Regions from separate parts of the Arthrobacter sp. SLBN-112 genome, predicted to be linked through region 2. Evidence: predicted binding sites of a transcription regulator. Region 2 holds the regulator's gene; the other holds the start of a gene.
What was found. The regulator Rex, encoded in region 2, represses fermentation and respiration genes when NADH is low (regulators of the CRP and FNR family bind a similar motif). The targets are predictions, from matches to a motif close to CTTGTGAANNNNTTCACAAG.
Positions count from the first base shown of each region.

Region 1: araB (ribulokinase) is a predicted target of Rex. The motif match lies at 2,356-2,375, and genes of this name have one in related genera.

Region 1 is NZ_JAUSXY010000001.1:4,364,162-4,368,854, reverse strand. Features, by position in the region: gene mmsA (multiple monosaccharide ABC transporter ATP-binding protein) at 1-1,017, opposite strand, end outside; gene chvE (multiple monosaccharide ABC transporter substrate-binding protein) at 1,122-2,249, opposite strand; gene araB (ribulokinase) at 2,518-4,233, shown strand; gene QF050_RS20200 (L-ribulose-5-phosphate 4-epimerase) at 4,230-4,693, shown strand, end outside.
Region 2 is NZ_JAUSXY010000001.1:1,646,397-1,651,089, reverse strand. Features, by position in the region: gene QF050_RS07725 (YceI family protein) at 1-531, shown strand, start outside; gene QF050_RS07720 (hypothetical protein) at 735-1,565, shown strand; gene QF050_RS07715 (redox-sensing transcriptional repressor Rex) at 1,642-2,346, opposite strand; gene QF050_RS07710 (glutaredoxin family protein) at 2,357-2,611, opposite strand; gene QF050_RS07705 (HAD-IB family hydrolase) at 2,690-3,508, shown strand; gene QF050_RS07700 (30S ribosomal protein bS22) at 3,628-3,726, opposite strand; gene QF050_RS07695 (helix-turn-helix domain-containing protein) at 3,878-4,090, opposite strand; gene QF050_RS07690 (3-deoxy-7-phosphoheptulonate synthase) at 4,234-4,693, opposite strand, start outside.

The DNA of each region.
Region 1 (4,693 bases), 2.7 Mb from region 2:
GATCGCGTCAGAGACGGTGGCGGTGTTGATTTCCTCGCCGTACTTGTAGACCTTGCCTGAGGTGGCGGTCCCGTACGTGCGGCCAAACACGCTCATGGCAAGCTCCGTGCGGCCGGCGCCCATCAGCCCGGCAAGTCCCACCACTTCGCCCTTCCTGACGTGCAGGTTGGCGTTCTTGACCACCATTCGGGCGTGGTCCTGGGGGTGGCGGACGGACCAGTCTTCGATCCGGAGGACTTCTTCACCGATGTTCGGGTGGCGGTCCGGGTACAGGCTCTCCAGGTCCCGTCCCACCATGCCGCGGATGATCCGCTCCTGTGTGATCTGTCCTTCATCAAGCCGGAGGGTCTCGATGGTCTTGCCGTCCCGGATGATGGTGACGGCATCGGCCACCTTGCGGATCTCGTTGAGTTTGTGGCTGATGATGATGCTGGTGACTCCTTGGCCCTTCAAGTGGAGGATCAGGTCCAGCAGGTGGCCGGAGTCCTCGTCGTTGAGGGCGGCCGTGGGTTCGTCCAGGATGAGCAGCTTCACTTCCTTGGAGAGCGCCTTGGCGATCTCCACCAACTGCTGCTTGCCTACGCTGATGTGCTGCACAGGGGTGATCGGGTTTTCATCGAGTCCCACGCGGGCAAGCAGCTTGGCTGCCTCCAGGTTGGTCTTGCGCCAGTCCACCCAACCGTTGGTGGCCTGCTCATTGCCAAGGTAGATGTTCTCGGCGATGGAGAGGAACGGGCTCAACGCCAGTTCCTGGTGGATGATCACGATGCCCCGCTTCTCGCTGTCGGAGATGCTGGAGAAATTGCAGGGCTCGTTTTCGAAGAGGATCTCCCCGTCGAAGGTGTTGTCAGGATAGACGCCGGACAACACTTTCATGAGCGTTGATTTGCCGGCGCCGTTTTCACCGCAGATGGCATGGACCTCTCCACGGTTCACATCCAGGGTGACATCCTGGAGCGCTTTCACGCCCGGGAACGTTTTGGTGATTCCTCGCATCTGAAGAATGGGTGTGTTCATCGTCAATTCCCACTGACTGGTCGAAGCTTGGCCCTGTCTGCTGCTGCAGGGGGCTGCGGGAGGGGCTGCGGCCGGATTGGACGTCAGGCCGCAGCCCCGGCTGACTACTTGACGTCGGCGTCGGTGTAGTACCCCGAGTCGATCAGTTCTTTCTTGTAGTTGTCCTTGGTGATGATCACGGACTTCAGCAGGAAGGCCGGGACAACCTTGACCTTGTTGTTGTAGGTCTTGGTGTCGTTGGTTTCCGGTTCCTGGCCCTTGAGGACGGCGTCGACCATCTTGACGGCCTGGGCACCCAGCTGGCGGGTGTCCTTGAAGATGGTGGAGTACTGCTCGCCGGCAATGATGGACTTCACGGAGCCCTTCTCGGCATCCTGGCCGGTGACGACCGGGAGGGTTCCCTTGGCGTAGCCGCCGGTGCTGGTGAGGGCAGAGATGATGCCGATGGACAGGCCGTCATACGGGGACAGGACGCCGTTCAGCTTAGTGCCCGAGCTGTACGCGGAAGTGAGGATGTCCTCCATGCGCTTCTGCGCTACCGGTGCCTGCCAGCGAAGGATCGCGGCCTGCTCAAACTTGGTCTGGCCGCTGGGGACCTTCAGGGTGCCGGCATCCAGGTACGGCTTGAGGGTGTCCATGGCGCCGGTCCAGAAGAAGTTGGCGTTGTTGTCGTCGGGGCTTCCGGCGAAGAGTTCAACGTTGAAGGGGCCCTTGCCGTCCACCTTCTTGCCGTTGGCGTCAAGGAGGCCCAGGCCGGTCAGCAGCGAGGTGGCCTGCTGTACGCCGACCGTGTAGTTGTCGAACGTGGTGTAGTAGTCGACGTTCGGGGTGCCGTTAATGAGGCGGTCGTACGCGATGACCTTGACGTTCTGCTCCTTGGCCTTGGCCAGGACGTCGGTCAGGGTGGTGCCGTCAATGGCTGCGATGATCAGGGCCTTGGCGCCCTTGGTCAGCATGTTTTCGATCTGTGAGACCTGGGTTGGAATGTCGTCATTGGCGAACTGGAGGTCCGTCTTGTAGCCGAGGTCCTTGAGTGACTTCTCCACGTTGGCGCCATCGGCGATCCAGCGTTCGGATGTCTGCGTGGGCATCGAGATGCCAACCAGCGAGTCGCTGGGCTTTGCCGCACTGCTGGGTTCTGTTGCCGCGCCGCGTGAGCCGCAACCGGTGGCTCCCACCGTCAGCGCGAGGACAAGCGCCACCGCGCCCACGAGTTTTTTGATTCTCACCATTTTCTCCTTCCGCGGCAGCACTGCCGCGAAGTGTTGTTGGACGAGGCAGCAGCGATGCTTCCTGGCCCGGGCCACATTGTTGATGTGTCGGTTCAATATAGACTGATTTGTGAACGCTAACAAGAGGCCGCTATCAACTTTTCGAACATGCTCCGGTTTCATTGACTTCTGCTTTGTTAGCGTTCACACTTGCTGCAGCGCTTAGCTCGACCATGACCCCTAGACAACCCCGGCAATGAGGCCCTGCCTCCCGGGCGGAGGCAACCGAATGCCAGAATCTCTCTCCAGCTCCAGCCCTGACCACGTCGTCATCGGGGTGGACTACGGAACACTCTCGGGCCGTGCCGTGGTGGTGCGGGTCCGTGACGGGAAGGAGCTCGGCAGTGCGGTCCATGAGTACCCGCACGCTGTGGTCACCGACGTCCTGCCACGTGACACAGCAGGCGACGACGGAGCCAGGCTTCCCGGGGAGTGGGCGCTTCAGGTGCCCAATGACTACCGGGAGGTCCTTCGCGCCGCGGTCCCGGCTGCGGTGGCTGCCGCGGGGATCGACCCGGCGGACGTCGTCGGTATTGCCACGGACTTCACTGCCTGCACTATGGTCCCGGTCAAGGCTGACGGCACGCCGTTGAACGAAGTGCCGGGTTATGCGAATCGGCCGCATGCCTATGTGAAGCTGTGGCGCCATCACGCCGCCCAGGGGCAGGCCGACCGCATTAACCGGCTTGCGGCCGAACGGGGCGAGGACTGGCTTCCGCGCTATGGGGGTTTGATCTCCTCGGAGTGGGAGTTCGCCAAGGGGCTGCAGCTGCTGGAGGAGGATCCGGAGGCCTACGCCGCGATGGACCATTGGGTGGAGGCGGCCGACTGGATCGTCTGGCAGCTGTGCGGCCGGTATGTCCGCAACGCCTGCACGGCCGGGTATAAGGGCATCTACCAGGACGGCCGCTACCCGTCCGAGGATTTCCTGTCCGCCCTGAACCCGGATTTCAAGGACTTTGTCGGCTCCAAACTGGAACACACCATTGGCCGGCTGGGTGACGCCGCCGGCACCCTCACGGCGGAGGCTGCAGCCTGGACCGGACTGCCCGAGGGCATCGCCGTGGCGGTGGGAAACGTTGACGCGCATGTCACGGCGCCGGCTGCGAAAGCGGTGGAGCCCGGGCAGTTGGTGGCCATCATGGGCACCTCGACCTGCCACGTCATGAACGGCGCCGAACTGCGCGAAGTACCGGGCATGTGCGGTGTAGTGGACGGCGGCATCGTGGACGGGCTGTGGGGCTATGAGGCAGGCCAGTCCGGGGTGGGGGACATCTTTGGCTGGTTCACCGAGTCCGGCGTCCCGCCGGAATACCACCAGGCGGCCGAAGCTGCAGGCCTGGGCATTCACGAATACCTCACGGCACTGGCCTCCCGGCAGGCTATTGGGGAGCATGGATTGATTGCGCTGGACTGGCACTCGGGGAACCGTTCGGTGCTGGTGGACCACGAGCTTTCCGGGATTGTGGTGGGGCAGACCCTGGCCACCAGGCCCGAGGATACGTACCGTGCGCTGTTGGAGGCCACGGCGTTCGGGACCCGCACGATTGTGGATGCTTTCCGCGATGCAGGGGTTCCGGTCAAGGAATTCATTGTGGCCGGCGGGCTGCTGAAGAACAGGCTGCTGATGCAGATTTATGCGGATGCCACCGGGTTGCAGCTCTCCACCATTGGTTCGGAGCAGGGCCCGGCCCTGGGATCGGCGATCCACGCTGCCGTGGCCGCCGGTGAATATGCTGACATCCGCGAGGCCGCCGCCGCGATGGGTGCCGAGCCAGGTGAGGTTTACACGCCGATCCCGGAAAACGTGGCCGCCTACGAGGAACTGTTCCAGGAGTACAAGGCCCTGCACGACTACTTCGGCCGCGGCGGCAACGAGGTTATGCACCGGCTTAAGGCCATCCAGCGCAACGCGGCCAAAGCAACCGTGGAGGTCTCCGCATGAGCGCAATCCTTGAAACCATCGCCCGCGTCCGGGAGGACGTGTGCGCCCTGCACGCTGAGCTGACCCGGTATGAACTGGTGGTGTGGACGGCCGGGAACGTCTCGGCCCGGGTGCCCGGCCATGAGCTGATGGTGATCAAGCCCTCCGGTGTCTCCTACCAGGACCTCACCCCGGAGCAGATGGTGGTAACCGACCTGTATGGGACGCCGGTCCGGGGCACCAACATCGGCAGCGGGGGAACGGTGGAGTGGGGCAACCCGGCTCTCTCGCCGTCCTCGGACACCGCCGCGCACGCCTATGTCTACCGGCACATGCCCGAGGTGGGCGGGGTGGTGCACACGCACTCGACCTATGCCACCGCGTGGGCCGCCCGGGGCGAGGCCATCCCGTGCGTGCTGACCATGATGGGTGATGAGTTCGGCGGCTCCATCCCGGTGGGCCCGTTCGCGCTGATCGGCGA
Region 2 (4,693 bases):
GTCACCACCGGCACCTGGACCCTGGACAACTCCCACAGCGAGATCGGATTCACCGTCCGTCACGCCGGCATCAGCAAGGTCCGCGGCCAGTTCACCGAAGCCGCCGCAACGCTTGACCTCGTCGAGGATGTGGCCGATTCGAAGATCAACGCCACCATCAAGACCGCCAGCTTTGACTCCGGCGACGCCAACCGCGACGGCCACGTCAAGGGCGAGGACTTCTTTGACGTGGAGAAGTTCCCGGAGATTTCCTTCGTCTCCAACGGCCTGGTGGCCAAGGGCAACAGCTACGAGCTCACCGGCGACCTCACCATCAAGGGCGTCACCCGCCCGGTGACGCTGGAGACCGAGTTCAACGGCGTGGCCGTTGATCCGTTCGGCAACACCCGCGCCGGCGTCTCCGCCGGGACCACCATCAGCCGCAAGGACTTCGGCCTGACCTGGAACGCCGTCCTGGAGACCGGCGGCGTGTTGGTCAGCGACAAGGTTGCAATCAACCTGGAGCTCGCCTTCATCGCTCCCGCGGCCTGATTCCGCTCCGGCCCACCCCGGCAGCAGGCATTTCCCGCCTGGTGCCGGGGTGCCGTATTTAACGCCTCCGGCGCTGTGAACAGCCCTCCGAATCCCGCACAAGGCGGGCCGCCGGGGGTACGGTGGACTTAAGCCATGTTGGGGGCGGCACAGGACCGATTCCCGGCAGCCCGCCTGGATCCCGACCTGCAGAAGGAACGCCCATGAGTACTCCTCCCGTCCCGCCTCCCGTGCCCCACGATCCCCAATCCGGAAACGGCCAGCCCGGCAACGGCCAGCCGGCAGCCGAGCAGCCCGGCGGCCAGCAGCCCCGCTACGGCCAAAACGCACCCCAGTACGGGCAGAACGCACCGCAGTACGGCCAGAACGCACCCCAGTACGGTTCGCAGCCGCCGGCCCCACCGCAGTATGGCCAGAACGCTCCGCAGTACGGCCAGAACGCACCCCAATATGGGCAGAATGCCCCGGCGGCCCCCGGCTACGGACAGCAGCAGCCCTACGGCCAGCCGCCATACGGCCAGTCCCCCTATGGCCAGTACCCGTCGGAGCAGCCGCAGCCTGCCGCAGGCGCCGGAATCCCGCAACTGGTCAACATCTCCTTCTGGATGCTGATCGCGGCCGCCCTGATCTTCGTCATCTCCCTGCTCACCGGACTCACCCAGCTGGATGATCCCGCGTTCCGCCAGGCCTTTGACCAGCAGGTAAAGGCCAGCAACGCCGGCATCACGTACGACGACATCAAGGGCGTCATCGCCGGAACCCTGGTGGTCTTCGCCATCATCGGCGCCGGGCTCTACCTGCTTGTGGCCTTCTTCGTCCGCAAGGGCAAGAACTGGGCCCGCATCCTGGGTACGGTGCTGGCGGCCCTGTCGGTGCTGGGCCTGTTCGGGGTTCCCTCGTTCGCAACCGTCGGGACAGTCCTGGGGATCGCGGCCATCGTCCTGCTCTACCTTCCGGCGGCTGCCCCGTACTTCCGGAAGCAGCAGTTCGGCAACCCGTATGCCGGCGGCTTCGGAAACCCCTACGGCCGGTAACGGCCAGCCGCACCAAAGCAGGCGGCCCGGGATGCTCCACCGCATCCCGGGCCGTTTTCTTTAACCTGGTGATTCCCTACGCGCTCTGTCCGGGCGCCTGGGCCCGCTGGGCGTGGTAGGCCAGGATCTGGAGTTCGGTGGCCATGTCCACCTTGCGGAGGTTGACGCCTTCCGGAACCTGCAGCATGACGGGCGCGAAGCTCAGCACACTGTGCACGCCTGCGGCCACCACGCGGTCGCAGATTCCTTGGGCCACCGCCGCCGGAAGCGCCAGCACCACCATGTTGGCTCCGGTGCGGTGCAGGACGGTTTCAAGGTCTGCCACGTCACTGACCCGCAGCCAGCCAACCTCGTTGCCCACCACCATTTGGTCGGCGTCGAAGATCGCGACGACGTCGAACCCGCGGGATTCGAAGCCGCCATACCGGGCCAGGGCCTTGCCCAGGTTTCCGGCACCGACGATCGCCACTTTCCAGTCGTGCGTCAGGCCAAGGGCCGCGGCTATATGGCGGCTGAGGTACTGCACCTCGTAGCCCACTCCCCTGGTGCCGTATGACCCGACATGGGACAGGTCCTTGCGCAGCGTTGAGGAACTGACGCCGGAGGCCTCAGCCAAGGATTCGGACGAGACCCGCTCCACGCCTTCGGCCAGCAAGGTGTTCAGGGCACGGAGATACAGCGTCAGCCGGGCCACCGCCGCGGGCGGGATCTGCTTGGCGGGCGTTCCCGTGGTGCCCGGGAGATCCGGGACAGGCTGGGACGCTGATTCCAAGGACGTCATTGGCCTCCCCTTACCGGGCCATGGCGCGCTGCAGAACGCGTCCCAGCCGGGTTTCATCAATCTTCCAAAAGTCGCGCTGCACCCCGTCCACCAGCACCACCGGAATTTCCTCGGCATAGCGTTCGCGAAGTTCGGGCTGGTGGTCCACCGACTCTTCCGTCCACGTCAGTCCCAACGAGGCAGTGACCCGGCCGACGGCGTCGCGCGCCGCCTCGCAGAGGTGGCAGTCAGCTTTGGTGACCAGGACGACGCGGGGGGTAGCCATGGCTTAACGGTATCGCCGTTCGCGGCGTGCGGGCGACGCCGACGGCGGCGGGCCGGCCGATTGACTAGACTCGAGTCCATGCCCGAGGAGAAATACGTCGCCGTAGTCACGCGGCCCGTCCCTGCGCCGCAGCCCGGCGAAGCGGCGTTTTTCGACGTGGACAACACCCTGATGCGCGGCGCAAGCCTCTTCCATGTGGCCCGGAAAATGCATCAGCGCGGGGCGTTCACCCTGGCCCAGGCTGCCGGGTTCGCGTGGAAGCAGTTCAAGTTCGTGACGCGCGGCGAAAACATCGACGACGTCCATGCAGTCCGTGATTCGGCCCTGACGCTCGCTGCCGGGATCACCGTCGAGGACATCAAGGCGCTCGGCGAAGAAGTCTATGACGAAATGATCGCCTCCCGGATCTGGCCGGGCGCCAAGGCCCTGGCCGAGCAGCACCTCCGCGTGGGCCGCCGGGTCTGGCTGGTCACGGCAACGCCCATCGAAGTTGCCACGGTAATCTCCACCCGCTTGGGTCTGACCGGCGCCCTGGGGACAGTCGGGGAGGTCTCGGACGGCATGTACACCGGGCGGCTGGTGGGCGACATCCTGCACGGCTCGGCCAAAGCCGTGGCGGTCCAGGCCATCGCCGACGAGGAGGACCTGGACCTCAAGCGCTGCTGGGCGTACAGCGACTCCTATAACGACGTCCCGCTGCTGTCACTGGTGGGCCACCCGGTGGCCATCAACCCCGATGCCAAGCTCCGCAGGCACGCCCGCGACCGCAACTGGCCGGTCTACGATTTCCGCGCAGGGCGCCGCGCCGCCACCTTCGGCCTCAAACTGGCAACCCTCGGCGGTGCCGTCTACGGCCTGTGGAAGGGCTTCGCCCGGATCCGCGGCCCGCGCCTCTAGCTTCCCGCGCCTCCAGGCTCTCCCGCTGCAGGTTCCCAGCACCGTACACTCCAAGCGCACGAAAAAACGCCCGCCGCCTTTGCAGGCGACGGGCGTTCTCCACGCTGTTCGAAGTATTGCTACTTCTTGTTGCGGCGCTGGTGACGAGTCTTGCGAAGCAGCTTGCGGTGCTTCTTCTTGGCCATACGCTTGCGACGCTTCTTAATAACTGAACCCACGAAAGTTCCTTACAAACTAGATGCAGTACCTGTCTGATGGAAATGGTCCGTGGACAGAGCTACGAACTGAACAACTGACAGATTCTTACAATGACGTAAAACGTTCCTTAACAGGGTACCGCCTATCGGGGGCGGCTTGGGACAAGCTGCCCTAGGCTGTCTCGGTGTGACCGTCCACCACAGCACCCTTGAGGTACTGCTCCACGGCATTCTCAGGTACCCGGTAGGAGCGGCCGAAGCGCACTGCCGGCATTTCGCCGGAGTGGACCAGGCGGTAAACGGTCATTTTAGAGACGCGCATGACCTCGGCTACTTCAGCCACGGTCAGGAACTTCGCGTTGGAGAAGTTCTGTTCTGCCGACATTTCCCTATTTTCCTTTGCTGACGGATGGACAACAGTGACCCCAGGTACGTGCCAATGCGGTGTTCCGATGCTGAGCCATCCACCAATCACCTAAAAAGATACTCTAGATGTTCATGTGGCAGATGTGAAAGTAGGTAAAGCCACTATTTCGCCTGCCGGCGCTTGCGTGCCGAGGCCGCGAGCTGCTCCAGGACTGAGGCGGAAACGTCCCAATCCATGCAGGCATCGGTGACGCTCTGGCCGTACACGAGCGCGGAACTGCCGGCCGCATGGCCGGCCACGTCCAAGTTTTGGGCGCCGCCCACCAGGAAGCTTTCCAGCATGACCCCGGCGATCGCCTGGGCCGCGGCTCCCCCGTCCTCCAGCTGGGCACCGATCTCCAGCGCAACCTCGGCCTGGCGGTGATGGCTCTTGCCGCTGTTGGCGTGGCTGGCGTCAACCACCAGGCGCGGGTTCAGGCCCTTTCCAGCCAGCTCCCCGGACGCCCGTTCGACGTCGGCGGCTGAGTAGTTGGGACCCTTGCGTCCGCCGCGGAGGATCACGTGGGTGTCCGGGTTCCCGGCTGTTGCCACCAGCGCAGCCCGGCCGTCACCGTCGATCCCC